4 regions of the Lelliottia jeotgali genome follow, and region 2 is predicted to be linked to each of the others. Evidence: predicted binding sites of a transcription regulator. Region 2 holds the regulator's gene; each other region holds the start of a gene.
The links. Region 2 encodes LexA, which represses DNA repair genes until DNA is damaged. Its sites were predicted from a motif close to TNCTGTATGTACATACAGNA; they were not measured.
Positions count from the first base shown of each region.

Region 1: a site for LexA is predicted at 4,594-4,613, ahead of umuD (translesion error-prone DNA polymerase V autoproteolytic subunit). Genes of this name have one in related genera too.
Region 3: a site for LexA is predicted at 4,865-4,884, ahead of uvrB (excinuclease ABC subunit UvrB). Genes of this name have one in related genera too.
Region 4: a site for LexA is predicted at 5,303-5,322, ahead of umuD (translesion error-prone DNA polymerase V autoproteolytic subunit). Genes of this name have one in related genera too.

Region 1 is NZ_JAENMQ010000011.1:20,853-28,747, reverse strand. Features, by position in the region: gene JBO43_RS17760 (hypothetical protein) at 1-29, shown strand, start outside; gene JBO43_RS17755 (hypothetical protein) at 46-489, shown strand; gene JBO43_RS17750 (hypothetical protein) at 490-1,095, opposite strand; gene JBO43_RS17745 (DsbA family protein) at 1,207-2,088, shown strand; gene JBO43_RS17740 (hypothetical protein) at 2,280-2,765, shown strand; gene umuC (translesion error-prone DNA polymerase V subunit UmuC) at 2,901-4,154, opposite strand; gene umuD (translesion error-prone DNA polymerase V autoproteolytic subunit) at 4,162-4,578, opposite strand; gene JBO43_RS17725 (hypothetical protein) at 4,700-5,143, opposite strand; gene JBO43_RS17720 (hypothetical protein) at 5,352-7,895, shown strand, end outside.
Region 2 is NZ_JAENMQ010000012.1:117,380-125,274, reverse strand. Features, by position in the region: gene malM (maltose operon protein MalM) at 1-538, shown strand, start outside; gene ubiC (chorismate lyase) at 720-1,217, shown strand; gene ubiA (4-hydroxybenzoate octaprenyltransferase) at 1,230-2,099, shown strand; gene plsB (glycerol-3-phosphate 1-O-acyltransferase PlsB) at 2,213-4,633, opposite strand; gene JBO43_RS19095 (diacylglycerol kinase) at 4,788-5,156, shown strand; gene lexA (transcriptional repressor LexA) at 5,266-5,874, shown strand; gene dinF (MATE family efflux transporter DinF) at 5,941-7,260, shown strand; gene JBO43_RS19080 (CsbD family protein) at 7,405-7,614, shown strand; gene zur (zinc uptake transcriptional repressor Zur) at 7,681-7,895, opposite strand, start outside.
Region 3 is NZ_JAENMQ010000010.1:84,303-92,197, reverse strand. Features, by position in the region: gene moaB (molybdenum cofactor biosynthesis protein B) at 1-402, opposite strand, end outside; gene moaA (GTP 3',8-cyclase MoaA) at 425-1,414, opposite strand; molybdenum cofactor riboswitch at 1,402-1,535, opposite strand; gene yvcK (uridine diphosphate-N-acetylglucosamine-binding protein YvcK) at 1,763-2,671, shown strand; gene uvrB (excinuclease ABC subunit UvrB) at 2,774-4,789, opposite strand; gene JBO43_RS17165 (ABC transporter ATP-binding protein) at 5,496-6,218, shown strand; gene bioD (dethiobiotin synthase) at 6,181-6,882, opposite strand; gene bioC (malonyl-ACP O-methyltransferase BioC) at 6,875-7,630, opposite strand; gene bioF (8-amino-7-oxononanoate synthase) at 7,614-7,895, opposite strand, start outside.
Region 4 is NZ_JAENMQ010000001.1:104,932-112,826, forward strand. Features, by position in the region: gene smrA (DNA endonuclease SmrA) at 1-531, shown strand, start outside; gene tcp (methyl-accepting chemotaxis citrate transducer) at 535-2,193, opposite strand; gene JBO43_RS00530 (aldo/keto reductase family oxidoreductase) at 2,291-3,157, shown strand; gene JBO43_RS00535 (hypothetical protein) at 4,074-4,916, shown strand; gene JBO43_RS00540 (putative quinol monooxygenase) at 4,929-5,216, opposite strand; gene umuD (translesion error-prone DNA polymerase V autoproteolytic subunit) at 5,341-5,775, shown strand; gene umuC (translesion error-prone DNA polymerase V subunit UmuC) at 5,759-7,021, shown strand; gene JBO43_RS00555 (zinc-dependent alcohol dehydrogenase family protein) at 7,083-7,895, shown strand, end outside.

The DNA of each region.
Region 1 (7,895 bases), on a different contig from region 2:
CGCCGACTGGCATTGTCCGGTTTGCCTGACGGGAAGGGATCTGAAATGAATGCAGTGCGGTTACTGGATGATCTGGTTTTAAAAGCGACAGGCCTGCCAGACCGGGTGTATCTCAACGATCCTGTGGTGGCTCAGCAATTTCTTATGGCACAAAAAAAAGTACCTTTGCTGCTGGCCGGGTGGGTTGTCTGTATGGCTCTCATAGGAATAGTGAGCTTTGTCCTGCCGATCTCTTTTGAATATCAGGCGGTCGGCTTAGTATTGCTGGTGATTGCGATGGCCTTCCTGCTGAGCCAGCTGCACTGCCTGCACCCGGAAAAGGCACTGGGTGACGCCACCCTGCGTGAGCTTCTTGAAGGGCCTCTCACCTCTCTTGGGGTGAAAAAACAGCTGCATTATATCTATGTAAACAAGCTCTCGCAGGTTTCCTGGGGTGACGTGTATCGACTTTACGACATCAACCATCAAACACGATGGGCGAGCGATTAGTCAGTTCCAGGGGATAACGGTGCTGTAGAATCCGGAACGAAGTGGCGCATCCATTTTCTCTGTCAATGACGCGATCATCGCTGAGTAAGCGGCATTATCAGACGGGACAGGTGCGTTGCTTTTCATACTGACGGATAACACTTCTTTACCCGCAGGCGAACCCGGGCGCATGCTCACCCTGAATTCACGCGCATAGTGAAGGCGTGAATAGGTTTCTGTACCCACTACAGCTTCGACGGGTTCATAGTCATATTCGGTTTTAGATGCTCCCTTTTTGCCCGGATGCTGTTTTTTTTCGGTCATCACATACCCGATTACGCCCGTGACTTCCTGAGTGCTGTATTGTTTATTTTCTACTGGGCTGGCGTAGGCAAATGTCATCACGTAATCAGGCTGGCGACCAGAAATAACAAAACCCTTCTTCGATAGCCCGCTGGCCAGCTCCGATGCAAATACCCGTGACTGAATTGAATCATCAGGTGCGATAATTTTGACCTTTTTATTCAATACTGGACGAGGGATCAAGTCATAGGCTTCCATCTCCGTCTGGAAATGATAACCGCAGCCGCTTAAAAACAGTGCTGCAAAAGGTAGTACCCATTTCATCCGCATCCCACAGCCCCTTAAATACGTTTTATAGCGAATAATTTAACCTTGCCGCTTCAGTATAATCTTTTCACATTGTTCTCTAATAGACAGAATGACATAAAGGTGCATATGAAAGAGTCCAAACCGGTGAGTCGATTAAAACTGATGGCAGCGATTTTAATTACAGCTGGCGTCACAGCAACGGCGACGTTTTTATTGCAGCAGCATTTGGTTGAAAGCAAGCATATGCAGATGGAAAAATCGGCGCTTAACGAACTGGCCACTAAATCGGGAGCAGCCGGGTCCCGTGTCTATACTCCACAGGAAATTGGGGAAATCGCCGCTGACTACCTGATAAAGCATCCCCAGAAACTGGTAGAAGCGGGCAATGCGCTGGAAAACTCGAAAGCAACGGCGTCTGTTGAGCGACTGATCCCGTATGCACCGGCACTGTTTGATACCACCGAAACGCCAAATATTGGACCGGATAACGCGGACGTTGCCGTTATTGAGTTCTTCGATTACCAGTGCATCTTCTGTATGCGGGTGACGCCGGTTGTTGAGACCGCCATGGATCAGAACAAAGACGTGAAATTCTTCTTCAAAGAATTCCCGATCTTTGCCGGTACCAAACCAGTCTCTGCGATGGGAGCCGCAACCGGTCTCTACGTGTTCCATAAGTACGGCGCCGACGGTTATCGCAAATACCACAACAACATCATGACCAGTGCCCACACATTTGCCACCACGCAGCGGACGTTCCAGCTGGCGGATTTTGACACCGTCGTGAAAAAATCGGGCTTTGATGTGGCCTTTACCGGCAATGATAAAACCCGGTTTGAAAACGTCATTTCTGCAAACATGCAGCTCGGTGAGCAACTGGGCGTGTCCGGGACCCCGGGATTCATCATCATCAACATGAAGAACCCAACGGCAGACACAACGTCGTTTATTCCTGGCGCATTAGATATCAGCACATTGCAGGCGGCAATTCAGAAGGCTCGCGGTTAATTTAAGGTAATAGAATACGATTACTTCCAAGCCGGGTGCCAGTTAACCTTGCTTTCTAAAAGCACTCCGTGTTGCTTTTCTGGCGCCCTTTATCAAAACAGTTATGTTAGATGTTCGAAAGCGATAACCCTTGAGGTGCATTGTTGGTAGGACGAGTTCGTTCAGCTGCTTCAGTCGGTAGAGAATCTTAAATGACAATAGCACTTGTCGTGTTGACGCTTGCAGTTTTGGCTCTGGCGTATGGACGTTATCAAGATCGAAAATTATTAAGCGAATTGGTTCGTAACCAAGAGAATAATTTAGCTCTCCCAATTACCCAGCTCGAATCGAAGCCGAAATTTGTCAGTCGGGAAACAGCCTGGGAGATGCATTGTTTTGCCAGTATTGATCTATATCTTCACTTGCTCATAGCCCTGGAAAACAGCTTAAAACATGAAGGTTTTACACTAACTCGCTCAGGTCGAAATGCGGAGAAACTCAACGCAGATACAATCAAGCGAGTCGCACGATACATAGCGACAGAGCATTACTTGTATTTGTCCCCAATGGAACCAACTGAAATGATAGATGATAAAGTGAACGTTGGCGAAAGAGACGGTAGTAACATTGAGAGGCTGATTCTACTGAGCAAGGGGTGTCGTAAGCAGGGATGGTTTATTGAAAGATCCCAGGATTAAAGAGGTTTGACAAATTAGAATCTGGTAGTACAGCAGCATAACACCACTTTAAGGAGGTCGCGTTTAAAGCGCTCAGTACACGCGATTATCTTTGCCGCTTCAAGCAGACCCTCTCTATGGATATAAGGGTACCGTCTAAGAGCGCGCAACAGGAAGTTCATCCCAGCGAGTGGTGTAGCGTGGCGATAACAGGGTCTGTTTCATCCTGAAGGGCTGTTCAATGCCTTCAGCCAGCATGAATACAGTTCCCCTGTGTTGCCGGTTAAGACGATCCATTACTTTCATCAATGCCTCACTCCCTGACCTCACTGGCCTTTCATCAAACAGACTCAGCTGCTCAGTACCGTCGGTCATCGATGACAGCACCACTCCCGCTTTTGCGTAGGCGACCCCTGGCCGGTAAATCCTGTTAAGAATAGCGATGGCCGCACTGTTCAGGTCCCGCGTATCCTGCGTGGAGGTAAGAAATTCTATTCCGCTGGTGCTGAAGCGATCCGGACCCTTGGCAAAATGACTGCTCTGGATGAATACCATTATCTGTCGCGCCCACGAACCGTCAAGCCGCAGCTGCTCTGCGGCTCTTGCTGTGAAGAAGGATACTGCCTCATGCAGATCGTGCCGCTCGGTAAGACGTTGACCAAAACTGCGGGAAACGATGATTTGCTGTCGGGCCGGAGGGGAGTCATCCAGGGCAAAACAAGGTTCACCATTAAGTTCTCGCCAGGTCCTTTCCATCTGTACGCCAAAGGTCTTTCTGATAAAACGCACATCGGTATTGGCGAACTGAGCACCGGTTTTGATCCCCAGCTCACAGAGATGTTCGCTTATCCTTTTGCCGATCCCCCATATTTCCCGGGTTTCAACCAGTGACAATAATTTTTGAATGCGGATAGGGTCAGTCAAAACGACGACTCCCCCCGTGGCTTTCCACCTCTTGCTAGCGTAGGTGGCTAATTTCGCTAACGTTTTCGAAATACCCACCCCCACACCACAGGTGAGTGAGAGGTTGTGCTGAAGGGTGGCCCGAATTTCACGACCATAGCGTTCCGGATCGATAAGATGCGTCATCCCAGCAAGTGACATAAAGCATTCGTCCACAGAATATCGATTGGTGGCAGCGGCGTACCCTTCAAGGGTCTCATGGAACCGGTTCGAGTAGTCCTCATAGAGGGTAAAATTAGAGCTTCTGATGGCAATGCGGTGCTTTTTGATCAGCTCTTGGCATTTGAAAAGGGGAGCACCGCGTTTAATTCCAATATTTTTTGCCTTTTGATTCATAGCGATAACCATAGAATCGTTGTTGCTCAAGATCAACAGCGGATGATCGGCAAGCTTTGGCTCCATGGCAGTTTCAAAGGCGGCATAGGCCCCGTTGATATCGACATGCATATACATATCAGAACTGATTTACCGCAAAAGTGACCACACCCCAGATCTCCAGCTCCTCCGGATTGACCCGTATAGGTGAAAATGCCGGGTTGCAGGGCAACAGCATGAGCTCCGGGTTGAGCTGAAGCTGCTTGACGGTAAATTCACCGTCCACAAGCGCAATGACGATGGAACCGTCGGTGGCAGTCAGTGAACGGTCGACAACCAAGATAGCTCCATCGCAGATCCCGGCGTCTTTCATGGAGTGACCACTGGCTCGAATGAAAAAGGTGCTGGGGCGATTTTTAACTACGTGCTCATGAAGGTTAAGTTCGTTGTCCTCGTGGCCTGCACAGGGGCTCATTACCCCGCAACTAACGAGGTCGGAAAAATATGGAGAGTACGTCTGCGGGTGGGCTGCGGGGATGTCAAAAGTAACTTTCATGATCGCGTCCGAAAATACTGGTTATATACACAGTATCACCGCCATTCGCGCAAAGATCAAACGCTCTCAGCTGTATGAGGACGCTCCAGCCCGACTAAAACCGCGAGCCTACTTATATTATTCAAGGCGCTAATGCGGAGGAGATCCCTGCGATGTGAAGCCTGTCTGAATATCCCTCAGTAAGCACATTCAGCAGGGCCGGAGCCATTGGTTTTACCGGGAAGGGCTGTATCGCCAGGTACTGGTACCGCAACCGGAAAGAATTGCCGGAAAATATCCCATGCGGTGCCTGTGCGGCAACCTCATCACCCAGTTGCAGGCGCACCCACATCTTCAGGCGGTAGTCGAGGATATGCCCGTCCAGCACTATCCAGCAATGGGGAGAAAACGCAATGCCATTATCCAGTCCGCACACTTTTCCCAAGACACGCTGGTGAGGGATGTTCTCACGTGAGAGGGCTAGGCTGACCATCATCGTGTGTCCATCGCATTCCTGTGGTGCGTCATCCACCAGCAGCAATGTCTGATGGAGTGTTTTGAGATAAGAAGGCGGGTTTGTATCCATTAATTGCGTCCGGGTAAAACTGCGGATTCTGTCGTAAAACATCATATCAAGTTAAGCAGGTAATTCTACCGAACCCATTTCGACGGATCTGACTTAGTTAGATAGCTCGCACATTTCCGTCAGGATGTTTTTCAGTGTCGCGGGGTTATTAGGAGTTCAGACTAAGTTGGTATGCTATGACCAAATCGCGGCAGGTAAGGAAAATCCGATGGGTGAGTTGATCATCAAAAATAGCGTAGAGCGTATTGAGCGCTTTCAGTCTCTGGCCTCCGGGGAATTCTGGTCTGCGTTAGTGGACATCCCGGAGGAAGGCATTAGTGTCGGTGATACCCTACTTATCGTATCACTGCGCTACGCAGAGAATGAATTACATACGGTGATCCTTCGCTCTCATCCCCGTGTCTATGGCAAAACCATTGCTGTTCAGATGACGAATAGCCAGGGCGAGATTAACGAGCGTGGGAAGACGATGACAGAACATCGCTTCCTGAGGCAGGATTTTCTCAACCGCTTCCAGTTTCAGCCCGAGCATAAGCAGATCCGTGCCGCCGAGCTGCGGCTTGTTCAGGAGGAGGTGGCGAGGCTTCAGTCTGAGCTCACCGGACTTGTCAGCAACCCGCAAGCCCTCAGAAGCTTCGCTCTTGAGCAATTCGAAGAGGAAAAGTTTAAGGCGGATTCCTCTGATCAGCGTGGTGGAACCCTGGCCTTTCCGGCTCAGCAACAGACGATTGCCTCCCTTGCCGTGGGAAGCGTCCAAAATGCGCTGTCATCGGATTTAACTGAGGCGCGTATCGATGAGATCCGAAACGCCGCCAGGCAGGAAGGTCGGGTGAACGAAATTATCAGCCAGACTATCTCCGCTAGGTCGAATGATATCACCAGAGCCATTCAGCGGATGACGCCGTATTTTGAAGAACAGGGCGCGGCGATGATTGCGACGTCTGAAGCCTCCCGGGAGCATGTGAAAAAAATCCAGGATGGCGTGGGAAGTCTAGAGCTCTACGTTGGCAAGGATGTTGAGGTAGTGACGATTTGCGAGGGAGAGTCAGCCCCGGAAAACATTCCACTTCAGATTGTTCAGGCAAAACTCATGGTCGACGAAGAACTGGCCGTGTGGACCGATCTGAACCAATGGTTTGATTTCTCAGACATGGACAGATTCCATCAGGCACTGAAAGCTCATCCTTCGCTGGTGGGCCAGATTTTCCCGTCTGAACGCGCCGTTGTCTGTATGGCCACAACACGCCGGTATATTGATTATCGTGACCCGTGGGAAAGCCGGGAGCGCAACGCGCAGAACAGAGTGGTGTTCCTGCTGGTAAGGGATGGGCAAAACGTTTACCAGGTTTTTTCTTCTGTCGAAAGCCACCTGGGTGCCAGCCAGCTGTTTCCTTCCGAAAGTGAGCAACAAGCTCATTTCAAAGGGATGGATGGCAGTACCATCAAATTCGAAGATGTCAGTTACACGGACCGGCTCAAGGCGCACGACCTGATGGCCTTGCATTACCGGCGCTTTTTAATCCTCATCTGCGGGCTGGATCACCGGCTGAAGCTCTTTGGGTCGTTCTACGACAAACGCACTCCCTTCAGCTTCCTGAGCCTCGAATTTCAGGAACAGTTCATGACCTTCCTGCATGACAGTGACGGCAGCGGATTACTGGCTGCACCTGAGATTCGCCCATCCCTTAGCGAGTTCGTAGATCGTGCCAATTCGGCGTTACAGTCCGGATCACGGGTGCTTTGCGCCTGGCGGGAACTGATTTCTCCTCGCACGGCGCCAGGAGCTGTACAGGAAGACCGCGATTATAACAGCAGCTACCGGGGCTGGAGCTGGAAAGCGAGCCCACTCAAAGATTATGAGATTGTCATTGCCAGTAGTCAGGGCGAGGACCTTATCGTGAATGCGTTGTGCGAAAGGCATTCCACAGGCAAAAAAGTCAGCTGTAAGGTCAATGTGTCGAAGTTCCAGGTCAGGGATACCATGGGATACCTGTGCATGGATACCATTCTGCCAGAAGACCTTGAGTGGTATATCCGTCGCCGAAAATTTCGCAGCAATCATATTTTTTACATCCGGATGTTTAAGATGGCGTTGGAATTTATCCGGCAGGAACGCCAGGAAGAACAGACCTATCGCATTGAGCTGAATCAGGCACTGGTCGATGGCCATATTGGTACACCGGAAAGCCGCCCGGGGCTCATTGATAAATGCATCATCATATTCCGCGCCAATAATCGTGGTGATCCGCTCTCTATAGCCATGGCGACCCAAAAGGGCAGGGAAGGGTTGCTGAATCAACTCTATCAGCTTGGCGGGGCCGGAAGGAGCCAATTACCGGCGGTGAAGGCCTTCATTGAACAGAAGGGGTTCACGCTTATTCGTCTATCGGTAAATGCCACGGGTAAACTGCTGGCTTACGCCACACCAGCTGCCTATGAATGTGATAACCGACTGGAGGCCCATGCCTGGGTACACAAGCTAACGTTGGCATCCAGCACCAAAGGGGTTATTCGGCAGGCTAATAAGGACTGGGTCAAACTGAAACCAATCACGCCGTCAGAAAATATCCTGTTTGAAGAGCCGCAGCTGGTGGCGAAATGGGCAGGCAAAAAAACTGCATTTTCAAGTTATCAGGAAAAGCAGCGCTTGTTTGACCTTTGTAGTCGGGGTCCAGAATTACTCCGCCAGTTCGTGGACATGAAGAACCCTGAAACCTTTCTCCAGATGATGTCTCAATGGCTTGTGGCTTAT
Region 2 (7,895 bases):
TGAAGGGGTGATGCGCCTGACGCCTGCGCTAGGTCAGCAGAAAATTTATGTGCTGGTCTTCACCACGCCACAGGATCTCGCCCAGACCACCACACTGGTTGATCCGGCTAAAGCCTACGCCAAAGGCACGGGCAATGCGGTTCCGGACATTCCAGATCCAAAAGCACGTCACACCACCGACGGTACGCTGAAACTGAAAGTGAGCACATCTTCAGCGTCCAGCGTGCTGGTTGGCCCACTTTTTGGCTCGTCCGGCCCTGGCCCTGTGACCGTGGGTAACACCGCTGCACCGGCTCCGGTTTATGCAGCCCCTGTCGCCGCTGCACCAGCCGCTGCCGCTCCGGCACCAGCCCCAGCTCCGGCGAAGAAAGCAGAGCCGATGCTGAATGACACCGAAAGTTACTTCAATCGCGCCATCAAAGAGGCAGTTGATCGCGGCGATGTGGATAAAGCGCTGAAGCTACTTGATGAAGCTGAGCGTTTAGGTTCGACCACTGCCCGTTCCACCTTTATCAGCAGTGTAAAAGGCAAGGGGTGACCGTCTCCCCACAGTGCTGATTTTGTCTGTAGTTTAGTGCGCCTGAGTGGGCGCACTTTTTTTTGTGCTCTCTGGGCTGTTGCGCCCCTGTTGCGATAATGTTCGCTAAACCTCGTTTGAGCGCCCCCAATCTGCTTTTCTGCGATACAATAGCCAGACGTTATGTATCGGAGAGTCTGGCATGTCACACCCTGCGCTAACGCAACTGCGTGCGCTGCGTTATTTTGAACACATACCCGCGCTTGACCCGGAGCAACTGGACTGGTTGCTGCTGGAAGATTCCATGACGAAACGCTTTGAGCAGCAGGGTAAAAAAGTCACGGTAACGCTGATTCAGGAAGGATTTGTCTCGCCTGATGCAGTGGCCAGTGAGCTGTCGTTGCTGCCGAAAGAAGCGCGCTACTGGCTACGTGAAATTTTACTCTGCGCAGACGGTGAGCCCTGGCTTGCTGGTCGTACCGTGGTCCCTGAATCCACACTGTGTGGCCCGGAACTGGCGCTGCAAGAGCTGGGCACTGTCCCACTGGGACGTTATCTTTTTACGTCGTCAGAGCTGACCCGAGATTTTATTGAAATTGGTCGCGATGCAGACCTGTGGGGACGCCGTTCCCGCCTGCGCTTAAGCGGCAAGCCGCTCATGCTGACAGAACTCTTTTTGCCTGCATCGCCGTTGTACTAAGAGGATTTGAAAATGGAGTGGAGTCTGACGCAGGATAAGCTGCTGGCTTTTCACCGCTTGATGCGCACGGATAAACCCATCGGCACCTTTTTGTTGCTGTGGCCGACGCTGTGGGCGCTGTGGGTCGCCACGCCTGGATTACCGCCTTTATGGATACTGGCGGTATTCGTAGCCGGTGTTTGGTTGATGCGCGCGGCGGGGTGCGTGGTCAATGACTATGCCGACCGTAAGTTTGACGGCCATGTCAAACGCACCGCCAATCGCCCAATGCCAAGCGGTCAGGTATCGGAAAAAGAGGCCCGTACCCTGTTTGTGGTGCTGGTATTACTCGCTTTCCTGCTGGTCTTAACGCTTAACACCATGACGATTTTGCTCTCGGTGGCGGCACTGGCGCTGGCGTGGGTTTATCCGTTTATGAAACGCTACACCCATCTGCCGCAGGTGGTGCTGGGCGCGGCTTTTGGCTGGTCGATCCCGATGGCGTTCGCTGCCGTCAGTGAATCTGTGCCGTTAAGCTGCTGGCTGATGTTCCTCGCCAACATCCTGTGGGCTGTGGCATATGACACGCAGTATGCGATGGTTGACCGCGATGACGATCTGAAAATCGGCATCAAATCGACAGCAATCCTGTTTGGTCGTAACGACAAGCTGATCATCGGGATTTTGCAGGTCGCCGTGCTGGCGCTGATGGTGTTGATTGGCTATCTGAACGCGTTGAACTGGGAGTTTTACTGGTCAGTGCTGGTGGCGGGACTGTTGTTTGCGTATCAGCAAAAGCTAATTGCGAACCGCGATCGCGATGCCTGTTTCAAAGCGTTTTTGAATAATAACTACGTCGGCCTGGTGCTGTTTTTGGGGCTGGCGATGAGTTACTGGTCTTAATGACGGCGTAAAAAAAAGTCGGGTGGCGGCCTCGCCTTACCCGACCTACAATTTTTTATCCCTCTCCCTGTGGGAGAGGGCCGGGGTGAGGGCATCAGACCGCACCCGCATCGTCACTCGTCCTGCGTCGCACTCTCAATCGTCAAACGCACATCGGATGTAATCAACTCCGCCAGCATCTGGTAAACCTTCATCGTCTCTTCAGGTTCCGCATCGCCGGTATCGCTGATATAACCCTCATCACGTAGCGTCAGCACCAGTGAGCTAAACACCGCTTTATCGAAGAATTCTGGCGCGTTAATACCGTGCAGGACGGATAAACGCTGAGCCAGCGTGCGGCTCTCTTTTTCCAGGGTTCCACGGTTGATGGACGGGTTATTGCTCAACAGCCAGAAGGTGATCGCGTAGCGTTGCAACGTCTCGCGCGCCCCGGCTGCCAGCAGCTGCAGCGTACGGGAACGGGATGGATTGATATGCAGCTCATCGTCTTTCACCGCAATCAGACCCTGACGCAACAGCTCGGCGGTCAGTTTATCCAGCTCGACGGCCAGCTCCTCGTTGCTCCAGCTGAGGAACAGCTCGGCTTTCAGCATCGGATAGAGCGTCTCAACATGGCGCAGCAGTTCCTGACGGGAAATGCGGCGGTGCTGAGTAATAATCGCCGCCATCAGGGATGGCAGCATCAGCATATGGGCGATGTTGTTGCGATAGTAGGTCATCAGCACCGCCTGCTCGCGCGGCAGAATGATGATGTCGCCGATGGTGTCCTTCTCGACTTCGAACTTGTTCATCTGCAACGCGTGGTCAATCAGCTGACCGGCGGTCGCAGCCGGAACGGTGGAATCCGCCGAGTACGGGACATTACGCATAATATCCAGATAGCAATCAAGCTGTTCGGTCAGCTGTTCGCGCGTCAGTGAACGCTGACGTGAGGCCAGCAGCGCCGTGACGCACAGGTTCATGGCGTTAGCCGCACCGGCGTTGTTAATACGCACCATCAGGTCGGCGGCGATGTTATTGACCGTCGGCGTCAGCCAGGCTGGGCGAATCGCTTCAATCGGATCGATAGACTCGCGCCACTCGGGAACGTGCTGATTCAGGTAGGTCATTAACGGCAGCGGTTCGCCGAAGTTCACGTAGCCCTGACCGAGATTGCGCAGCTTGCTCAGGCCTTTCAGCATCTGAGGCAGACTCTCTTTCTCTTTGGTCGCACCACGCAATTCTTTCGCGTAAGTGCCTACTTCCATCACGTGCTCGTAACCGATGTAGATTGGTACCAGCGTAATCGGACGCGTACCGCCGCGCAGCATAGCCTGAATGGTCATCGAGAGGGTGCCGGTTTTCGGGTCAAGCAGACGACCCGTACGAGAACGACCACCCTCTACGAAATACTCAACGGAATAGCCACGGCTGAACAGCTCGCCCAGATACTCGCGGAATACTGTGGAATAGAGCTTATTGCCCTTGAAGGTACGACGAATAAAGAACGCACCCAGACGGCGGAAAATCGGGCCTGCTGGCCAGAAATTCAGGTTAATACCGGCCGCGATGTGCGGCGGCACCAGGCCCTGGTGATACAGGACGTATGACAGCAGCAGATAGTCCATGTGGCTGCGATGGCAGGGCACATAGACAATTTCGTGGCCGTCATGGGCTAGCTGACGTACGCGCTCGGCGTTGTTGACGTTAATCCCCTGATACAGACGGTTCCAGGTAAAACTCAGGATACGGTCAGAGAGGCGGATCATCTCGTAAGAGAAGTTCGCCGCAATCTCTTCCATCAGGGCGATAGCGTTCTGCTGGGCTTTCTCGTGAGAGATTTTCTTGCTGCGCGCTTCATCTTCGACGGCACGGGCAATGGCTTTGGAGGCCAGCAGTTTATTGAACAGATCCTGACGGGCAGGCAGACGTGGCCCAACGGCAGCCAGGCGCTGACGCGCGAAATGCATACGTGCGACGCGAGCCAGTTTCTGGGCGATAATTTTATCCGTGCCGTGCTCATCCGCCATGCGGCGCAGAGAGACGGAAGGGGAGAAACGCACAAAGCTGTCGCGCCCCAGCCATGACACGGCAAAGAATTTTTGAATGCCGTTCAGCATACGCAGCGGCGGGTTTTCTTCACCTTTCTGGCGGCCTGGACGACGACCAAACATCACCGACACTGGCACCATCTGGACATCCAGGTTGGGGTTGCTGCGGTGCAGATCGAGATAATCGTGGAACAGCTTGATGGACTCTTCTTTTGGCGTGTAATAGGTAAACACGCGCGGCCCGCCGTGAATAAACACGTAGCGCGGCAGCAGAGTACCGTCGACCTCAAGCGGTTCGAGCGGATCGGGTAAATCATGCGCCAGACATTGGGCGCGCAGCGTCAGTAAGTCTGCCTTCGAGTTATAAGGCAAAACGTACATAATAGGACGCGAGGTATCGAGCCCTAATTCCAGCGCAGGTTCCGCCGGGATAGACTTACTTTTTACCAGGACGCTTAATGGTAAATTAAGTATTTTGTAGTAAATTCGTGGCCAGCCGGACATAAACGATGTAAAGCCTCTGGTTAATAATGCAAATGCGGCGCAAGGATAACAGAAAGCGCGCAAAATTTCTGTTGTTACCGGTCATACTTCAGGCTGTATTGCTACGTGCGACAACCCTAGTTACTGACGCTAAATCTAAGAAAAGGTTCTTTTAATGGCCAATAATACCACCGGGTTCACCCGAATCATCAAAGCTGCCGGATATTCATGGAAAGGTTTCCGCGCGGCGTGGATCAATGAAGCCGCCTTCCGTCAGGAAGGGGTCGCTGCTGTCATCGCGGTCATCATCGCCTGTTTCCTCGACGTTGATCCTATCACTCGCGTTCTGCTCATTGGTTCGGTTCTTCTGGTGATGATAGTGGAAATTCTCAACAGCGCTATTGAAGCGGTGGTGGATCGTATCGGCTCTGATTTCCATGAGCTCTCGGGCCGCGCGAAAGACATGGGATCTGCCGCTGTGCTGCTTGCGATTATCATAGCGGCCATCACCTGGGTCACGCTTCTTTGGTCACATTTTCGATAAGCCTTCAGGAATGCAATAAGTCTCTGGTTTTTTGTGCAGTTTTTGGTTCCAAATTCACCTTTGACTGTATATACTCACAGCATAACTGTATATACACCCAGGGGGCGGAATGAAAGCGTTAACGGCCAGACAGCAAGAGGTGTTTGATCTTATTCGAGATCACATCAGCCAGACGGGAATGCCACCTACGCGTGCGGAAATCGCGCAGCGTCTGGGCTTCCGTTCTCCAAATGCCGCTGAAGAGCACCTCAAAGCACTGGCCCGTAAAGGCGTCCTTGAGATTGTCTCCGGTGCTTCACGCGGTATTCGCCTGCTGGTAGAGGAAGAAACAGGTCTGCCACTGGTGGGTCGCGTTGCGGCGGGTGAACCTCTGCTGGCTCAGCAACACATTGAAGGCCACTATCAGGTCGATCCGGGGATGTTTAAACCGAGTGCTGACTTCCTGCTGCGCGTTAGCGGGATGTCCATGAAAGATATCGGAATCCTGGACGGCGATCTGCTGGCGGTGCACAAAACGCAGGATGTGCGTAATGGACAAGTTGTTGTCGCGCGCATTGATGACGAAGTCACCGTTAAGCGACTGAAAAAACAGGGCAACACGGTTCAGCTGTTGCCGGAAAACAGCGAGTTCTCCCCAATTGTGGTGGATCTCCGCGAGCAGGCTTTCTCTATTGAAGGTCTGGCTGTGGGTGTCATCCGCAACGGTGAATGGCTGTAATATCTTTCTGACAGGCTGCGGTGCATCCGCAGTCTGACTGTCTCACTTCTTTCCCGGTAATTTCTCATGTCTCTGCTGACTCCCTCAGACAAGGCATTGTGGCGTCTTGCGCTGCCGATGATTTTCTCCAATATCACCGTTCCTTTGCTTGGGCTGGTCGATACGGCGGTGATTGGTCATCTGGATTCCCCTGTTTATCTTGGCGGTGTGGCGATTGGCGCGACGGCGACCAGTTTCCTCTTCATGCTGCTGCTCTTTTTACGCATGAGCACTACAGGTCTAACCGCGCAGGCGTTTGGCGCGAAAGATCCGTTTCGTCTGGCCCGCGCGCTGGTGCAGCCGCTGATTCTTGCGCTGGGCGCGGGGCTGCTGATTGTTTTGCTGCGTACACCGCTTATTGATTTGGCTTTGCACGTCGTTGGCGGCAGTGAAGCGGTGCTCGAACAGGCGCGGCGTTTCCTTGAAATCCGCTGGCTCAGCGCTCCGGCATCGCTGGCAAACCTTGTTCTGCTCGGCTGGCTACTGGGTGTGCAATATGCGCGTGCGCCAGTGATCCTGCTGGTGGTGGGGAATGTGCTCAATATCATCCTCGACCTCTGGCTGGTGATGGGTCTGCATATGAATGTTCAGGGCGCGGCGCTGGCAACCGTGGTCGCGGAATACGGCACGTTCTTCATCGGTCTATGGATGGTGAAGCGTGTGCTGGCGATGCGGGGAATATCACTCGCGATGCTGAAAACCGCGTGGCGCGGCAACATCCGCAAACTGCTGGCATTGAATCGCGACATCATGCTGCGTTCGCTGCTATTGCAACTCTGCTTTGGCGCATTAACGGTATTCGGCGCGCGGCTGGGGCCGGAGATTGTTGCGGTCAACGCCGTGCTCATGACACTGCTGACGTTCACTGCCTATGCGCTTGACGGGTTTGCCTATGCCGTGGAAGCCCACTCCGGGCAAGCCTACGGTGCGCGCCAAACGGGGCAGTTGCAGGAGGTGTGGCGTGCGGCCTGCCGCCAGTCTGGCCTGGTGGCGCTGGTCTTTGCGCTTATTTATGCCCTGTTCGGCAGCCAAATCGTCGCGCTATTAACCTCTTTGCCTGAGCTGCGCGAGCTGGCGAATCATTACATCCTGTGGCAGGTCGTTCTACCGGTGGTGGGCGTGTGGTGTTATTTGCTGGATGGTATGTTTATCGGTGCAACGCGAGGGGCAGAAATGCGTAACAGCATGGCGGTCGCGGCGGCTGGGTTTGCGTTAACTCTCTTCACTTTGCCGTGGTTGGGTAATCATGGATTGTGGCTGGCGCTGGCAGTGTTTCTCGCCCTGCGCGGCCTTTCTCTGGCGGTTATCTGGCGGCGTCACTGGCGAAATAACACCTGGTTCGCCTAGTGGCTTCGTTTGACGAAACGGTTAAAGATTCTGAATCTCTCAACGCCTGCCGAATCCTTATCTACAATTATTATCACGTCCAGCAGATACGAACGAAACGGACGATTCAAATTTACGTGATAACCGAACGATGAGGATATGATTATGAATAAAGACGAAATCGGCGGTAACTGGAAACAGTTCAAAGGTAAAGCGAAAGAACAATGGGGTAAACTGACCGACGATGATGTAACCGTCATTGAAGGTAAACGCGAACAGCTGGTCGGTAAGATTCAGGAACGCTACGGCTACGCGAAAGATCAGGCGGAAAAAGAGGTTGTTGACTGGGAAAAACGCAACGACTACCGCTGGTAACAGAGTTCTACCCGTTGTACACGGAAGTACAATCCCTGAGGGCGGCTTATGGCCGCCCGCTTTGTTTTAGCGCGGTTTTTTCTTAACCATGACCGAGTGATCATGCTGGCATTCACCTTGATGACGGCAAGCTTCCACTTCGACACATGCCGAGCACAACCCGTGTGCTTCAATCACGTTATGGCGCAGGGCAAAGCCCATTTTAGCCGCCAGAGAATGCAGAATATCCTCCACGCCTTCAGCCCCTTCTTCTTTGACCGCGCCACAGCGATCGCAGATAA
Region 3 (7,895 bases), on a different contig from region 2:
AAAAATCAGCGTTTTGTTGGCGATCCCGGCCACTGCGCGGGACTGCAAAGTAGAGGTGCCAATCTCTTCAAAGGAGAGCATACGGAACACTTCGCCAAAGCCTTCAACTTCACGGTCAAACAGCGGGAGCAGCGCCTCTGGCGCCTGATCGCCGGCGGTAAAACCGGTGCCGCCGGTGATTAACACCACCTGCACCTCGTCGCTGGCAATCCACTGGGATACCTGGGCGCGAATGGCGTAACGATTCTCTTTGACAATCGCTTTATCAACAATGCTGTGACCCGCCTCGTGCGCGGCGTCGCGCAGCCAGTGGCCGGAGGTGTCATCCTCTTCGCCACGGCGCTCAGAAACGGTAAGAATAGCAATACGCGTCGGAATAAATTCAGCGCTGACCTGACTCATTTTCTGGTTCCTTTTAAGCCGATTACCCGCCGATGTAGGACAGGTTTTGTGTAATCCCGGTGTCGCCCTGATGCAGGAAATGGGTCTGTTTTTTGTGCGTCAGAGCAGCAGAAATGCGCGCTTCAAGGGCATCCTGTTGGGCATCGTCTTCCAGCAAATCGCGAAGATCTACGCCACCGTCGCCGAACAGGCACAGATGCAGTTTGCCAACAGACGACACGCGCAGACGGTTGCAGGTGGCACAGAAGTCTTTTTCATAGGGCATGATCAGCCCAATTTCCCCTTCGTAATCGGGGTGACAAAATACCTGCGCCGGACCGTCGCTGCGTTGGCGAATCTGATGGATCCAACCACGTTTTAGCAGTTCATCGCGTAGCACCATGCCTGAGATATGGTGACGGCGGAACAGGTCACTGCCCTCGCCCGTCTCCATCAGCTCAATAAAACGCAGTTGAATGCGGCGGGGTTTGACCCACGCGAGGAAAGTATCGAGCTGGTGATGGTTCACATCACGCATCAGAACGGTGTTGACTTTGACTTTGTCGAAACCGGCTTCAAACGCGGCGTCGATACCCTCCATCACCTGACGAAATTTATCCTGTCCGGTGATGGCGTGAAACTGACGCGCGTCGAGACTGTCGACGCTGACATTGATAGCCGTCAGCCCGGCATCGCGCCACTGAGCGACATCGCGGGATAAGCGATAGCCATTGGTGGTGACGGCGATTTGACGAATGCTGGCGTTTTCGCGCACGGCGGCGATGATGTCGGGAAAATCACGACGCAACGAGGGTTCCCCGCCCGTGAGACGCACTTTTTCCGTGCCGAGTTCAGAGAAGGCGCGTGTGACGCGGCGCACTTCTTCGACGGAGAGGAATCCGTTATTGGTGACGCTGCCCGGTTTGTAGCCGTTCGGCAGGCAGTAGGTGCAACGAAAATTGCACACATCGGTGATCGACAGACGTAAATAGAAAAACTTACGCGCGAAAGCATCAGTGAGTTGAGAAGCCATGTACACCTTTCCAGTACGGGAGGCACAGTCATTTCTTTCTGTACCCTGGTAGCGTTTCCGCTACGGCCAGGGCGCCATATCATCAGACACAGGCGCCAGGGCTAGAGTGTATGTTTTCATATTCGAAAACGTGGGTTATGCCGATAGTAGCGCGGAAATGGCTCTTTCGCCATTCGCTGATTTCGCTATATAATTATATATATAACGACCAGATCGTGCACTTTCACTACAGAATACGTAAAAATCAAAGTTTCGCATTGATATACGTCATTTTGCGGGGGGTCGGGCATCGTCTTTTAGGGGTAGTTCGGTTACTGTTACGCAGATCGAATAGGATAAGGAATGTGTATGCGCAATCGCACTTTTGCGGATCTTGACCGTGTAGTCGCTCTCGGCGGAGGGCATGGGCTGGGCCGAGTCATGTCGTCGTTATCGTCGCTGGGTTCAAGGCTCACCGGTATCGTCACCACCACCGATAACGGGGGCTCTACAGGTCGTATTCGTCGCTCAGAAGGCGGTATCGCCTGGGGCGACATGCGCAACTGTCTTAACCAGTTAATTACCGAACAAAGCGTCGCTTCAGCCATGTTTGAGTATCGTTTTGGCGGTAATGGCGAACTTTCCGGACATAACCTCGGAAATCTGATGTTAAAGGCTTTAGATCACCTGAGCGTACGCCCGCTTGAGGCGATCAATTTAATCCGCAATCTGCTGAAAGTGGATGCATTCCTGATCCCTATGTCGGAACAACCGGTCGATTTGATGGCGATTGATACGGAAGGCCATGAAGTCTACGGGGAAGTGAATATTGATCAGCTGATTTTGCCGCCGCAGGAGCTAATGACCTACCCTTCCGTTCCCGCCACGCGTGAAGCGGTGGAAGCCATTAGCGAAGCGGATCTCATCCTCATCGGCCCTGGAAGTTTTTACACCAGCCTGATGCCGCTGCTGCTGGTGAAAGAGCTGGCGCAGGCGCTACGCAGGACGCCCGCGCCGATGGTGTATATCGGCAATCTGGGCAAAGAGCTCAGCCCCGCCGCAGCAAGCCTGTCGCTTGCCGATAAACTGAATCTGATGGAGCAGTACGTCGGTAAGAAAATTATCGACGGTGTAGTGGTTGGACCGAAGGTGGATGTTTCAGGGATGGAAGGCCGGGTGGTGGTGCAGGAAGAGTTAGAAGCGAGCGATATTAAATATCGCCACGACCGGCATCTGTTGCGCCTGGCGCTGGAGAAAGCGATTCAGGCGCTGGGGTAAGCATTTTTTCAGTGCGGTCTGGTGCCCTCACCCCGCCCTCTCCCACAGGGAGAGGGAGAAAACACTAAAAACGGCAACCTTCGGGTTGCCGTTTTGCTTTTGTCACGAAGCCGCAATAAACAAATCCCGCAGCTTATGCAGCTGATCGCGGATCTGCGCCGCCTCTTCAAACTCCAGATTCTGCGCATGCTGCATCATCTGCCCTTCCAGCTCGTGGATTTTCTGCTGCAGCGCTTTCGGCGTCAGCAGCACTTCAACCGGATCGGCCTCAACCGGATGACGCGCTTTGCCGCGTCCTTTGGTTTTCGCCAGACCCTGACCGAGCGCCAGAATATCCACCACCTTCTTGTTCAGACCCTGTGGCGTAATGCCGTTTTCTTCGTTGTACTGCTGCTGTTTCTCTCGACGGCGCTCCGTTTCGCTAATGGCTTTGGCCATCGATGCCGTGATTTTGTCACCGTACAGAATCGCTTTACCGTTGATGTTACGTGCCGCACGACCAATGGTCTGAATTAACGATCGCTCAGAACGCAGGAAGCCCTCTTTGTCGGCATCCAGAATCGCCACCAACGACACTTCCGGCATGTCGAGGCCTTCTCGCAGCAGGTTGATCCCCACCAGCACGTCAAACTCGCCGAGACGTAAATCGCGGATGATCTCCATACGCTCAACGGTATCAATATCCGAGTGCAGATAGCGCACGCGCTCACCGTGCTCTTCCAGGTATTCGGTTAGATCTTCTGCCATGCGTTTGGTCAGCGTGGTAACCAGAACACGTTCGTTGATGGATGCACGGGCGCGGATTTCCGACAGTAAATCGTCGACCTGAGTGCCAACAGGGCGTACCTCGATAATGGGGTCCAGCAGACCGGTTGGGCGCACCACCTGATCAACCACCTCGTCGCCCGATTTTTCCAGCTCGTAGTTGCCCGGTGTCGCCGACACGTAAATCGTCTGCGGAGCCAGCGCCTCGAACTCTTCAAACTTCATCGGGCGGTTATCGAGCGCCGACGGCAGGCGGAAACCATACTCCACCAGCGTCTCTTTACGCGCACGGTCACCGCGGTACATGCCGCCGATTTGCGGAATGGTGACGTGGGATTCATCCACCACCAGCAGGCCGTCCGCCGGGAGATAATCAAATAACGTTGGCGGCGCTTCGCCAGGACCCCGCCCGGAGAGATAGCGCGAGTAGTTTTCGATTCCCGAGCAATAGCCCAGCTCGTTCATCATCTCCAGATCGAACTGCGTGCGCTGGCTCAGGCGCTGCTCTTCAAGCAGTTTGTTGTTTTCCAGCAGAACTTTACGCCGGTCTGCCAGCTCAACTTTAATCTCTTCCATCGCCTGAATAATACGTTCGCGCGGCGTCACATAGTGAGTTTTTGGATAGATGGTAAAGCGCTGAATCACCGACTCAATGTGACCGGTCAGCGGATCAAACAATGACAGCCGCTCGACCTCTTCATCGAACAGTTCCACGCGCAGGGCCAGATCGTCAGATTCAGCCGGGAAGATATCAATCACTTCACCGCGCACCCGGAAAGTACCGCGCTGGAAGGCCTGATCGTTACGCGCATATTGCAGCTCGGTCAGACGACGCAAGATTGCACGCTGATCGATGATCATCCCGTTGGTCAGATGCAGCATCATTTTGAGGTAGAGATCCGGGTCGCCCAGACCGTAGATCGCGGAAACCGATGCCACCACAATCACGTCCCGGCGCTCCAGCAGCGCCTTGGTTGCCGACAGACGCATCTGCTCAATATGTTCGTTGACCGAGGCATCCTTCTCAATGAAGGTGTCTGAGCTTGGCACATAGGCTTCTGGCTGGTAGTAATCGTAGTAGGAGACGAAATACTCGACGGCGTTTTCCGGGAAAAATTCTTTCATCTCGCCATACAGCTGCGCCGCCAGAGTTTTGTTGGGAGCCAGCACCATCGTCGGGCGCTGCAAATCCGCAATCACGTTGGCGACGGTAAAGGTTTTACCCGAACCGGTCACGCCCAGCAGCGTCTGGTGCGCCAGCCCGTCTTCCAGCCCCTCTTTCAGGCGGCGGATCGCCTCCGGCTGATCGCCAGAGGGACGGAAGGCAGAATTCAATTTGAACAATTTACTCATGGGCGGCAACCTGATGACGGAAAAAACGGCAGGTGAGTAATTTTACTCGCGGCTGGCAAATTTGCCAGTAATAAATACTGGATGTAAAACCAGTAGCGTGTAAGGATATCTGGATTAGCATCCGCTTAATGAGCGCGAAACGGGGTGAAATTTAAGCTGCGACGAGATAAAACACCAGCCGTATGCGGTTATCCCCAGAACATTTCTCATTTTAACATTTGTCAAGCCAGGTAATGATAGTTTTATGGCAGCGCGTGACACTTTCATGACGCTGATTGCTTTTGTCTAACTATTTAATTAATAGAAGATATTTCTTAAAGCCGCGTTTCGCACCAATTCAGGCGCAGGCCGCGTATTCTCTCGCTTGCCTCAAGTTTTCTAACTCTAATGCACATGGTTATCCACAGGAATAGTGGATAACTGCTTCCAGCCCATACAGACCGCCACTCGCCAAATTCCCGGCTTTTCCCAAGGGCATGCCCATAAAAAATATTTATCGCTCTTTTTTGATGATTATCAGACCCACAGCGCATAACGACTGGTGAGATCTTAATCACAATTCAGTCATTCTGTGGCCTGTAGCCGCGCTTAACCTTTGTGAGCGTAATCTTAAAATCGCCGCTTATTTGACCGAACTGCAGTTTATGGCAGGGGTTTTGCACATTCCTGTGACGTCTTGTCCCTCACGCGTTACCAGGAGAGCATTATGTTAAGTCTGCGCGCTGTTAATCAGTTTTACGGAAGCCAGCACACGCTGTGGAATGTGGATTTAGATTTGCCGCCGGGGATGTGCACGGGCGTTATTGGGCTGCCGGGCATGGGTAAAACGACGCTGATCAACTGCATCACCGGCCAGCTACCGATAGAAAGTGGCACCATTATCTGGCATGAAACCGGCTCACCGCCGTGCAATTTACGCGCAGATGCACCTGAGCAGTGCGCGATGCCGGGCATTGGCTATGTTTCACAGGACAGGCGGATATTCTCGCAGCTGACGGTCGAGGAGAATCTGCATGTTGCGATGCGTGCCAAAGGCACACCGGATGCAGGCGCAAGTGCTGAGATTTACGACCTCTTTCCCCAGCTCTGGCCGCTGCGCCACGCCCGAGCAACGGGTATGTCGCCCGATGAGCAATATCAATTGGCGCTGGCCAATGCGCTCATCAATCGCCCTCGACTGCTGATTCTGGATGAGCCGCTGCACGGCACAGGAAATACCTTTGCCCACAAGTTAGGACAACTGCTGATGCGCCTGAGCCGGGAGCTGGGAATGACGGTGCTGTTAGCGGAACAACAGCTGTCGTTTATCCGCCGGGTGGCGGATCGTTTTTGCGTGCTGTATCGCGGACGTAACGTGGCCCAAGGCCACGTAAACGAACTGGATGAGGCGCTTATCGCGCACTGGATGTCGCGGGATGCAAGGCGCTGAGATCAAGATACTGCCCGGTCTCGGCGTGTTCTGCGCCTTCAGCCAGCCACGGAATTTCCCCGAGAAACGGCGCGGGAAGCACGCGCTGCAACGTAGCGAGATATTCCTGATGACGTTTCCCTGGCGCAACGACGTCGTTGGCAATCCAGCCCGCGAAGCGCAAACCGGCCTGTTGAATCGCCTGTGCGGTGAGCATCGCGTGATTGATGCAGCCCAGTTTGACGCCGACCACGAGGATCACCGGCAGCTGTTCGTCCTGCACCCAATCGGCGAAGGTTTGATTATCTGAGAGCGGCGTAAACCAGCCGCCCGCCCCTTCAACCAGCACCCATTCCGCCTGCTGCTCCAGCGCCCTCAGGCCCGCAGAGAGCACCGGGAATTCAATTGGGCGTTGCTCGTCGGCGCTGATGATGTGGGGCGACGTCGGTTCCGCAAAGGTGTACGGATTCACCTCCTCGTAAGCCAGCGGAAGTGTGCTGTTGCGTTGCAACGCCAGCGCGTCGGAATTGCGCAAGCCTTCCGCCGTCATCTCGCTGCCCGACGCGACAGGTTTGTATCCGGCAGTCATAAAACCCTGCATACGTGCGGCCTGTAACAGCGCAGAGCTGGCGACGGTTTTACCCACTTCGGTATCCGTTCCGGTGACAAAATAACGTTCACTCACGTTCGATAATCCCATGAAATAATTGATAAGAGAGCGGAAATTCACCCCGCTCGCGCGGCCACGTCAGTTCGAGTCGGTTAAGTTCGCCGCGCGTCAGCGGTTTGCGTGCCCGTCCGCTGTGCAGATGGGTGGCGCCAATTCCTTTCAGCGAGCGCATGGCGCTCAGCGCATCCGTGAATCCAAGCGTCACAATCTGCGTGGTGGCTCGAAAACGCCATCCTTCCATCGCACTTTCTACCTCGTTCTGCGATAAAAAACGGTTGGCGTGCGGCTGTTCATCCACCGCGCGCCACGCCTGATTTAGCTCCGGCAGTGAGTTATCCAGCAGCGTGGTAAACGCAACGATTCCTCCCGGTCGCGTCACCCGATACAGCTCGCGTAGCGCCTGCGGCAAACTGGCGCACCACTGCACCGCCAGATGGCTCCAGACCAGGTCAAACTGCGCGTCAGGTAACGGAATCGCTTCGATATCCGCCAGCAGATAATCATCCGCCGCCTGCTGATAGCGTGCCTGCTCCAGCATTTGCGCCGAGAGATCGAGCGCCGTCACGTGGCTGCCCGTCTCGCGCCAGGCACGGCTGTTCGCACCGGGACCACAGCCCGCATCCAGTACGGCATTGAACCTCCCTGCGTCGAGAAAGGCTTTCAGCCCGTGAGCGCTGCGGCGCTGCAATTCATCATGCTGAGAGTAGCTCTGCGCCGCCCGCCCAAAGGCCGAGGCAATGGCCTGCTTATTCACCTGCGTCATGCAGCGCCTCCAGTAAATCCTCGATATCCTGCGCGTGGTGCGCGGCGGTCAAGGTTAGACGCAGACGCGCTGTACCCGCTGGAACCGTCGGCGGACGGATCGCCGTCACCCACATCCCCCGCTCGCGAAGCTGCTGCGCCAGCCGTAATGTGCGGCTGTTTTCACCGACAATCAGCGGCTGAATGGCGCTTTGCGATTGCGTCATCTGCCACGGCAGTTCGCCAACGCCAGCCCGGAAGCGCTGAATATGCGCCGCCAGAATTTG
Region 4 (7,895 bases), on a different contig from region 2:
GCCATGGAAGATGTCCAGCCCCTGAAACGCTGCACCGATATCACCTGGCAGCCGAGCCGCAATCAGCGCACCCGCCAGAGTATCGACACCTCGCAGCTCGATAACTTTCTCACGCTCGGCTTCCTTGATGTTTTGCCGCTTGCCGAACCGCTAACTTTTCAGCGCGAGGGCATTCAGCAGGGCGTGATAGACAAATTACGTACCGGTAAATACCCACGCCAGGCCAGCCTGAACTTACTGCGTCAGCCGGTCGAACAGTGCCGCCAGTTGCTTTTTTCCTTTATTCAGCAGGCCCAGCAAAACGGTCTGCGTAACCTGATCATTATCCACGGCAAAGGCCGGGAAGATAACTCGCACGCTAACATTGTGCGCAGTTACCTGGCGCGCTGGCTGACCGAATTCGACGCCGTGCAGGCGGTCTGCGTGGCGCTGCCCCATCATGGCGGCAGCGGGGCGTGCTATGTTGCGCTACAAAAATCGGGTGAAGCTAAGCTGGAAAACCGGGAGCGGCACGCCAAGCGCAGCCGCTAACGGTCAGAACGTTTCCCAGTTTCCGTCTCCGGCGGAGGCCGTTGCCGGGCGCAACACCTGCGGTGTTTTCAGGTTTGTCGCGCGCGGTGCGGCGGTTTGCGTTTGTACATTCAGGCGGAATGCGGCGACAGCCTGACGCAACTGCTCTGCCTGATCTTCCAGTGCCGCTGCGGCCGTGGCGGATTCCTGAACCAGCGCGGCGTTTTGCTGCGTCACGCTATCCATCTGCGAAACGGCCAGACTCACTTGCTCAATACCCCGGCTCTGTTCATCTGACGCCGAGGCGATTTCGCCCATAATATCGGTCACGCGAGTGACGGCGGCGACGATCTCTTTCATGGTTTCGCCCGCTTCACTGACCTGTCCTGATCCGGTATTTACCCGGCTGACGGAGTTTTCGATCAGCGCTTTAATCTCTTTTGCGGCCTGCGCACTGCGGCTTGCCAGCGTGCGGACTTCACCTGCGACCACGGCAAATCCACGGCCTTGTTCCCCGGCGCGCGCGGCTTCGACGGCGGCGTTCAGAGCCAGAATATTGGTCTGGAAGGCAATGCTGTCGATAACGCTGGTGATGTGGGCAATCTGCTGAGAGCTGTCGGCGATTTCGGTCATCGTGCGGATGACGTTGTCTACCACCCGTCCGCCGCGATCGGCTGTTTCTGAGGCGTTTTTCGCCAGCAGAGTGGCTTGTCTCGCGTTGTCTGAGTTCTGTTTTACTGTGGCAGTTAGCTCTTCCATGCTGGCTGCCGTCTCTTCCAGCGAGGAGGCCTGCTGCTCGGTACGTGCTGAGAGGTCATTACTGCCCGCTGCGATTTCGCCCGCGCCGGTATAGATCGAATCGGTACTGCCGCGCACCGCGCTGACAGTGGTCACCAGCGAGGTTTGCATCTCGTGAAGACCGGCCGCCAGTTGGCCCATTTCATTGCGGCTATTGATGGCGATGGTGTGCGTCAGATCGCCGCTGGCTATGGTGCGGATATGGTTCATCACGCTACGAAGCGGTTTCAGCAACAGATGCTGTAATCCTTGCCAGAACACAATCAGGACTATCATCACCACCAGGAAAATCGTGCCCAGCGTCCACTGCATATGAGTAAAACTGCTCTGGTTTTCTTTTGCGGCGGCTTTTAACAGGGTGTTATTTTCGGCGCGCCAGTGGGTGTAAACCGCTTCCATATCGTCCTGCGCCTGCTGGGCATCGAGATCGCCGTACGCCTGATAATTATTGGCACGCAGATACTCAATCGACAGACGCATCACCTCATGCATCTGGGTATACGCTTTTTGCATTTCAGCCGTTAATTCCTGGCTCTGGCCGCTAACAGGCGGCATAGCATGCCAGGCGCTATAGTAGTTTTCAGCTTTCGTCAGAGAGTCGCTGGCGTTACCGAGCAGCTTATTGATTGCCGCAAGAGAAGCCGGATCGCGCTGATTTTTGAGGTAACGAATAGCCACGCGCGTGACCGTGACGCGGGTTTTGACCAGCGTGTTGACGCTGTCGCTCAGGCTCTCCTGCTGTGCATTGAGGCTACCTGAGTTCTGGAAGTTGTGACGGTCATTGCTGACTGCGGAATAGAACAATCCCCCCGTGACGACTTGCAACAGGCAGAATATAGTGAGAGCAAAGATAATCCCGGTAATGACGTGCAGATTTTTCAGCATAACGGAAGCCCATTTGATGTGCAGAAGTTGCATCATTGTTATCGACGTAGCAGGGCTAAACTTTAATTTTACTAATGCTTAAATCAGGTAGATCACTATGACGGATATTGATAAAAGCGGCATTTTTACGTTAGGTTCGCGTTCGGTTAAACGTCTCGGCTATGGCGCGATGCAGCTGGCCGGGCCTGGTGTCTTTGGCCCGCCAAAAAACAAAGAGGCGGCACTGGCAGTATTGCGCGAAGCCGTGGCGGCAGGAGTGAATCACATTGATACCAGTGATTTTTACGGCCCGCACGTCACCAATCAACTGATTCGGGAAGCATTACACCCGTACCGTGACGATCTGACGATTGTGACTAAAATCGGTGCCCGACGCGGCGACGATGCCTCCTGGCTACCGGCGTTTTCGGCTCAGGAGCTTACCCAGGCGGTGCACGATAACCTGCGCAATCTGCAGCTGGACGTTCTGGACGTGGTGAATTTACGCATTATGTTTAGCGCTCACGGTCCTGCGGAGGGATCAATTGAGGAACCCTTAACGGCGCTGGTTGAATTGCAGCGTCAGGGTCTGGTGCGACATATTGGTCTAAGCAATGTGACCGCCACGCAGATTGCGCAAGCCCAGAGGATTACACCGATAGTCTGCGTGCAAAACCTCTACAACATTGTTAATCGTAGCGATGATGCCATCATCGATGTGCTGGCGGAGCAGGGGATTGCGTATGTGCCTTTCTTCCCGCTGGGCGGATTTACACCGCTGCAATCATCCGGGCTGCAGGCCGTCGCGGATAAACTGAGTGCCACACCGATGCAGGTCGCGCTGGCCTGGTTGCTTAAGCGTTCGCCGAATATTCTGTTGATTCCCGGCACGTCTTCAGTGGCGCACCTGCACGAGAATTTGGCGGCTGGCAATCTGGTGTTGCCGGATGACGCTCTGGCCACGCTGAACGCGCTGGCGGAATAACGTGCCTGTCTGACGGCCACGTTTTTATTCCGTGGCCGGTTCCACCATTCGACTTCTTCTGTGCAATTCTAACGCTTCTGCCACAATTTCCTGTTTGCTCAGGCGCGTTTCATACGCCGTCGCTCTGACATATTCGACCAGCGCGGATTGAATCCTCGCGCTTAACATTTTAAGGTCTGCATCCTTTGCGGTGCCGCGTGCTACACGCTTGTCCGGGTAATCTCGACTAGGCATTGTTCAAGTCCTCTTAACGCTGTCTTGTTAATTCGTGCTGTGAAATATGCGTTGGGAGTGAAAACAAGTCAACTTTCTAAAACCACGGTTCAGTTTGTATTAAATCCGTTAAAAAAACGCCCGTATTTCACGACGTTTTTCATTTGAAAGGGGAAAGGGTTCAGTATGGAAAGCGGGAAAAATAGCGGAAGTTAAGCATCCGGTTTTGCATAGGACGTAAACGGTTCGTTACACGAAATGATCACTACATAAAACTATCCAATGCAATAATAAATCAGGTCAATGAATTACGAAGATTTAAAGGGTTAACGACGAGCGCCGCTTCAAATGTATACATATGCAGTGGAATGTTTTTTTATGCATTGAGAAACGGATTTTGTATTTTTTGAGCGTTTCTCGCGTCGCTAACCTCACGCGACAGCCGTAACAATTTTGCAAAAAATGGTCGAAATGTTTAGTGCAAAAACAGAATAATATCCTGAAAAAGTTTTATTTTAGTGATTTTGTAGTATCTGATTTTATGTGGTTAAGTGATGTGGTTAGTGTGATTAATACTATTTTAGTAGTGTTGGTCTAGTGTTGTCGTTTAAGAAATGTATACTCTGGTTGCACTGGCAATTCACAAACCCGTTCTTATTGTGTGTTATCCTGCCAGGGTCTGCGTAATCAGGAAGTCACCGGTATGTATCATCTTTTTCTAGAATTCGATAGCCTCGAACCCGGCGTGAAGTCTGTGGAGGATTTGAAGTATGTGATCCGCGATGACAAACACACGGCGTTTGTGATGAGCGCAGTAGTGGCCAGGTTCATCAAAGATGCGCTAATCATGAACCACACTATCATCAGCCTGAAGAACTGCCGTTTTGCGTTCGATGGCGGGACTGAGTTTGTGGAATTTGACGATAAAGGTCAGGCAACACTCTTTACCGAAACGCCGGACTGGTTTGTTACACCGGGTGAATTTGCGCGTTCTCAGTGGTTAGTTAATCACGAACTTCATGACCTCATGACGCCGCAATTTATCGCGACCTTTCTGGAAATGTTCTCCGATGTGAAAAAACGTCGGGAACACTGCAACGTGCTGTTTGATTTGCAGCTCGAAGATAACCGTAAACGCGGTAAAGCCGACGCGAAACCGGCAAATAAGCCCCGAGGCTCCACCAAGCAGAAGATTTTTGATCTCGGCTCGTTTGAGTTGTTCAGCCAGTTTTTTACCCGCCTGAAAAAATCCGTTGATGCTAATCAGTTCCCAACGGTACAGGTGCTAACGGACATCGACGAAGTCGCCAAAGTCCCCGCCACACTGAAAAGCGCCGTTCGAACCTGGTTTAAAGCCATTTCGTCCGAGATGCCGCCGAACACGAAAAGAGTGGGGGCCGGTAACGCTGAGCTGTTCTGCGCCCCTATTCGTGCGCAAATCCAGCAGATTGAAGCCTATGGCGTCGAGCGCTATTACAAGAAACTGTCAAAAGCGATAGCCGATGGCGGCGATCGTTACATCGCCGATTTCACGTTTAAGCTGTAGGGCTAATACGGTTTAACTAAAACCGTTCATCATGATAAATGTCGGTTCTTTACGCTGGTGCTGATTAATCATCGGCACCAGCCGTCTGAAGTGCTCACTCGCACAATGCGCATCCAGTGCTGCGCGATCGGGCCACTCTTCGATGAAGATAAAATGCCCCGGATCTTTCTCATCGACATATAAATCGTAAGCAATACACAGCGGCTCCCGTTTAGTGGCTGCAACCAGCGCACGATAAAGCGGGAGAACAGTCTCAACGGCTTGCGGTTTAATAAAATCTTCGGCGATGACTTTCAGCATGATCTCTCCTGGTTAAATTCCGTGTGGCGTCAACGGCTTCATTTTCGCGAGCCAGATTCGACTTGATCTGATCGCTAAATGCATAATACTGTATTTATATACAGTTATTGTCAGGTTGGCTATCATGAATCCCGTTTTTTCATGTGAATTGAAAGAAATCATCGAATTACCTCTTTTTCTGGAGCGCGTTCCGTGCGGCTTCCCTAGCCCGGCGCAGGATTATGTTGAGGATCGTCTCGATCTCAATAAGCTTCTCATCCAGCACCCCAGCGCCACCTATTTCGTCAAGGTGAGCGGCGATTCGATGATCGGTGTAGGGATTGGAGACGGGGATCTGCTGGTGATCGATCGTTCGTTAACGGCTGAGCATGGCGATATTGTGGTGGCGGCGATTGCAGGGGAGTTCACGGTGAAAGAGCTGCGAACCCGTCCGTATCTCCACCTGCTGCCACACAACAAAAACTTTTCTCCCATCGTTTTCCAGTCAGAGGATGAGCTGCAACTCTTTGGTGTTGTGACGCACACTGTGAAATCGCACCGACATGTTCGCACTCGTTGACGTCAACAGCTTCTATACCTCCTGCGAGACGGTATTTCGCCCCGATCTGCTGGGCAAACCGGTGGTGGTGGTGTCGAATAACGACGGGTGCATTATCTCGCGCTCGGCAGAGGCCAAGAAGCTGGGCATCAAGATGGGCGCGCCTTACTTCAAGATCAAAGACGAGCTGCGGCGGCAGAAAGTGGCGGTGTTTAGCTCGAACTATGCGTTGTACGCGGATCTGAGCCATCGCGTGATGTCGATTCTCACGGAGATGGCGCCCGCGGTTGAAGTCTATTCCATCGATGAGGCGTTTATTAATGTCTCCGGCGTGGCGAACTGCATTGCGCTGGAGACGTTTGGCCGCCAGATCCGCGAGCAAATCCTGAAAAATACCGGCCTGACCGTCGGCGTCGGCATCGCGCCAACCAAAACCCTCGCTAAGCTGGCTAATTTTGCGGCGAAAACATGGAGTAAAACCGATGGTGTGGTGGATCTGTCGGATCCTGAACGTCAGCGAAAATTGCTTGCGCTGGTGCCGGTGGGTGAAGTGTGGGGTGTGGGGCGGCGAATCGGTAAAAAACTCAATCAGATGGGAATTGAAAACGCGCTGCAGCTGGCGGAGTGCTCAACGTGGGTGATTCGCAAACACTTTAACGTGGTACTGGAGCGTACAGTGCGCGAACTGCGCGGTGAGCCTTGTCTGGAGATGGATGAATTCGCCCCGGCGAAACAACAGATTATCTGTAGCCGCTCTTTTGGGCACCGCATTACTGAGTACCGTGACATGCACCAGGCTGTATGCGCTTATGCGGAACGAGCAGCCGAGAAGCTTAGGGCAGAAAGGCAGTTTTGCTGCGTGATAAGTGTGTTTATGCGTACCAGCCCACATGCGGAAAACGAAGTGTTTTATGGCCCTCAGGCCAGCGGTCGTCTGGCCGTTCCGTCTAACGATACACGCGATATTATCCGCGTGGCTAGCCAGGCGCTGGAGCGCATTTGGCAGGAGGGTTTTCGCTATATGAAAGCAGGTGTGATGTTGAGTGACTTTTTCAGCCAGGGCGTTGCGCAACTGAATTTGTTTGATGAATATCAACCGCGATCTAACAGCCATGCGCTGATGCAGACCATTGATCGCCTTAATTCATCGGGGCGCGGTACGGTGTGGTTTGCAGGTCAAGGGAGCCAGAAAAACTGGGCGATGAAGCGTGAAATGCTCTCGCCGGGGTATACGACACGGTATTCGGATTTACCCGTGGCGAAATAATCATTTTCCCTGAACGAATGAGGCAGTAAGCTCTTGTTGATAACTCTTTTCAGGGCCGTACATGAATCATCTCGCATTAGGATATGGCTGCTTTGGTGAGCCTGAGTCCGTCCTCCAGCTGGAGGCGATTTCTCCCGGCTTGCTCAATCCCGATCAGCTGCGGGTACAAATGCTTTTTTCCCCGGTTAATGCCTCGGATCTGATCCCCATCACCGGCGCTTATCGCCATCGCACACCGCTGCCTGCCATCGCGGGCTATGAAGGTGTCGGCGTAGTCATTGACGGGCCGCAGCATCTGATGGGCAAACGCGTGCTGCCACTGCGCGGGCAGGGAACCTGGCAGCAGGTGGTGGACTCTCCTGTGGATCTGGCGATCCCGGTGCCCGATGATATCGACTCCATGCTTGCCGCTCGCGCCTGGATCAATCCGCTGGCCGCGCAGCTGATGCTGAAACTCTACCCGCCACAGGGGAAACGCGTGCTGTTGACGGCTGCGGGATCGGACTGTGCCATTCTGCTGGGGCAGTGGGCGCTCAACGCCGGAGCTGAAGCGGTGTACGGAATCCACCGCTCGCAAGTCCATGCCGACCGGCTGGCGGCACTGGGGATCACGCCAATATCACAACACAACGCTGCAGCAATTCGCGCGTTAGCGAAAGATGCGGATCTTGTCTATGACGCCACGGGCGGCGACGTGGCAGAGCAGATTCTGGATATGCTGCCCAAAGCCGGGACTTTTGTCTGCTACGGTCTGCTTTCCGGGCAGATGTTCAGGCAGCAAAAACAGGTGCGCTGGTTCCATATCCGCAACACGCTGGATGCGATGAGCGTGGACGAATGGCAGGGGCAATTTCGCGAAATATGGCCGAAATTG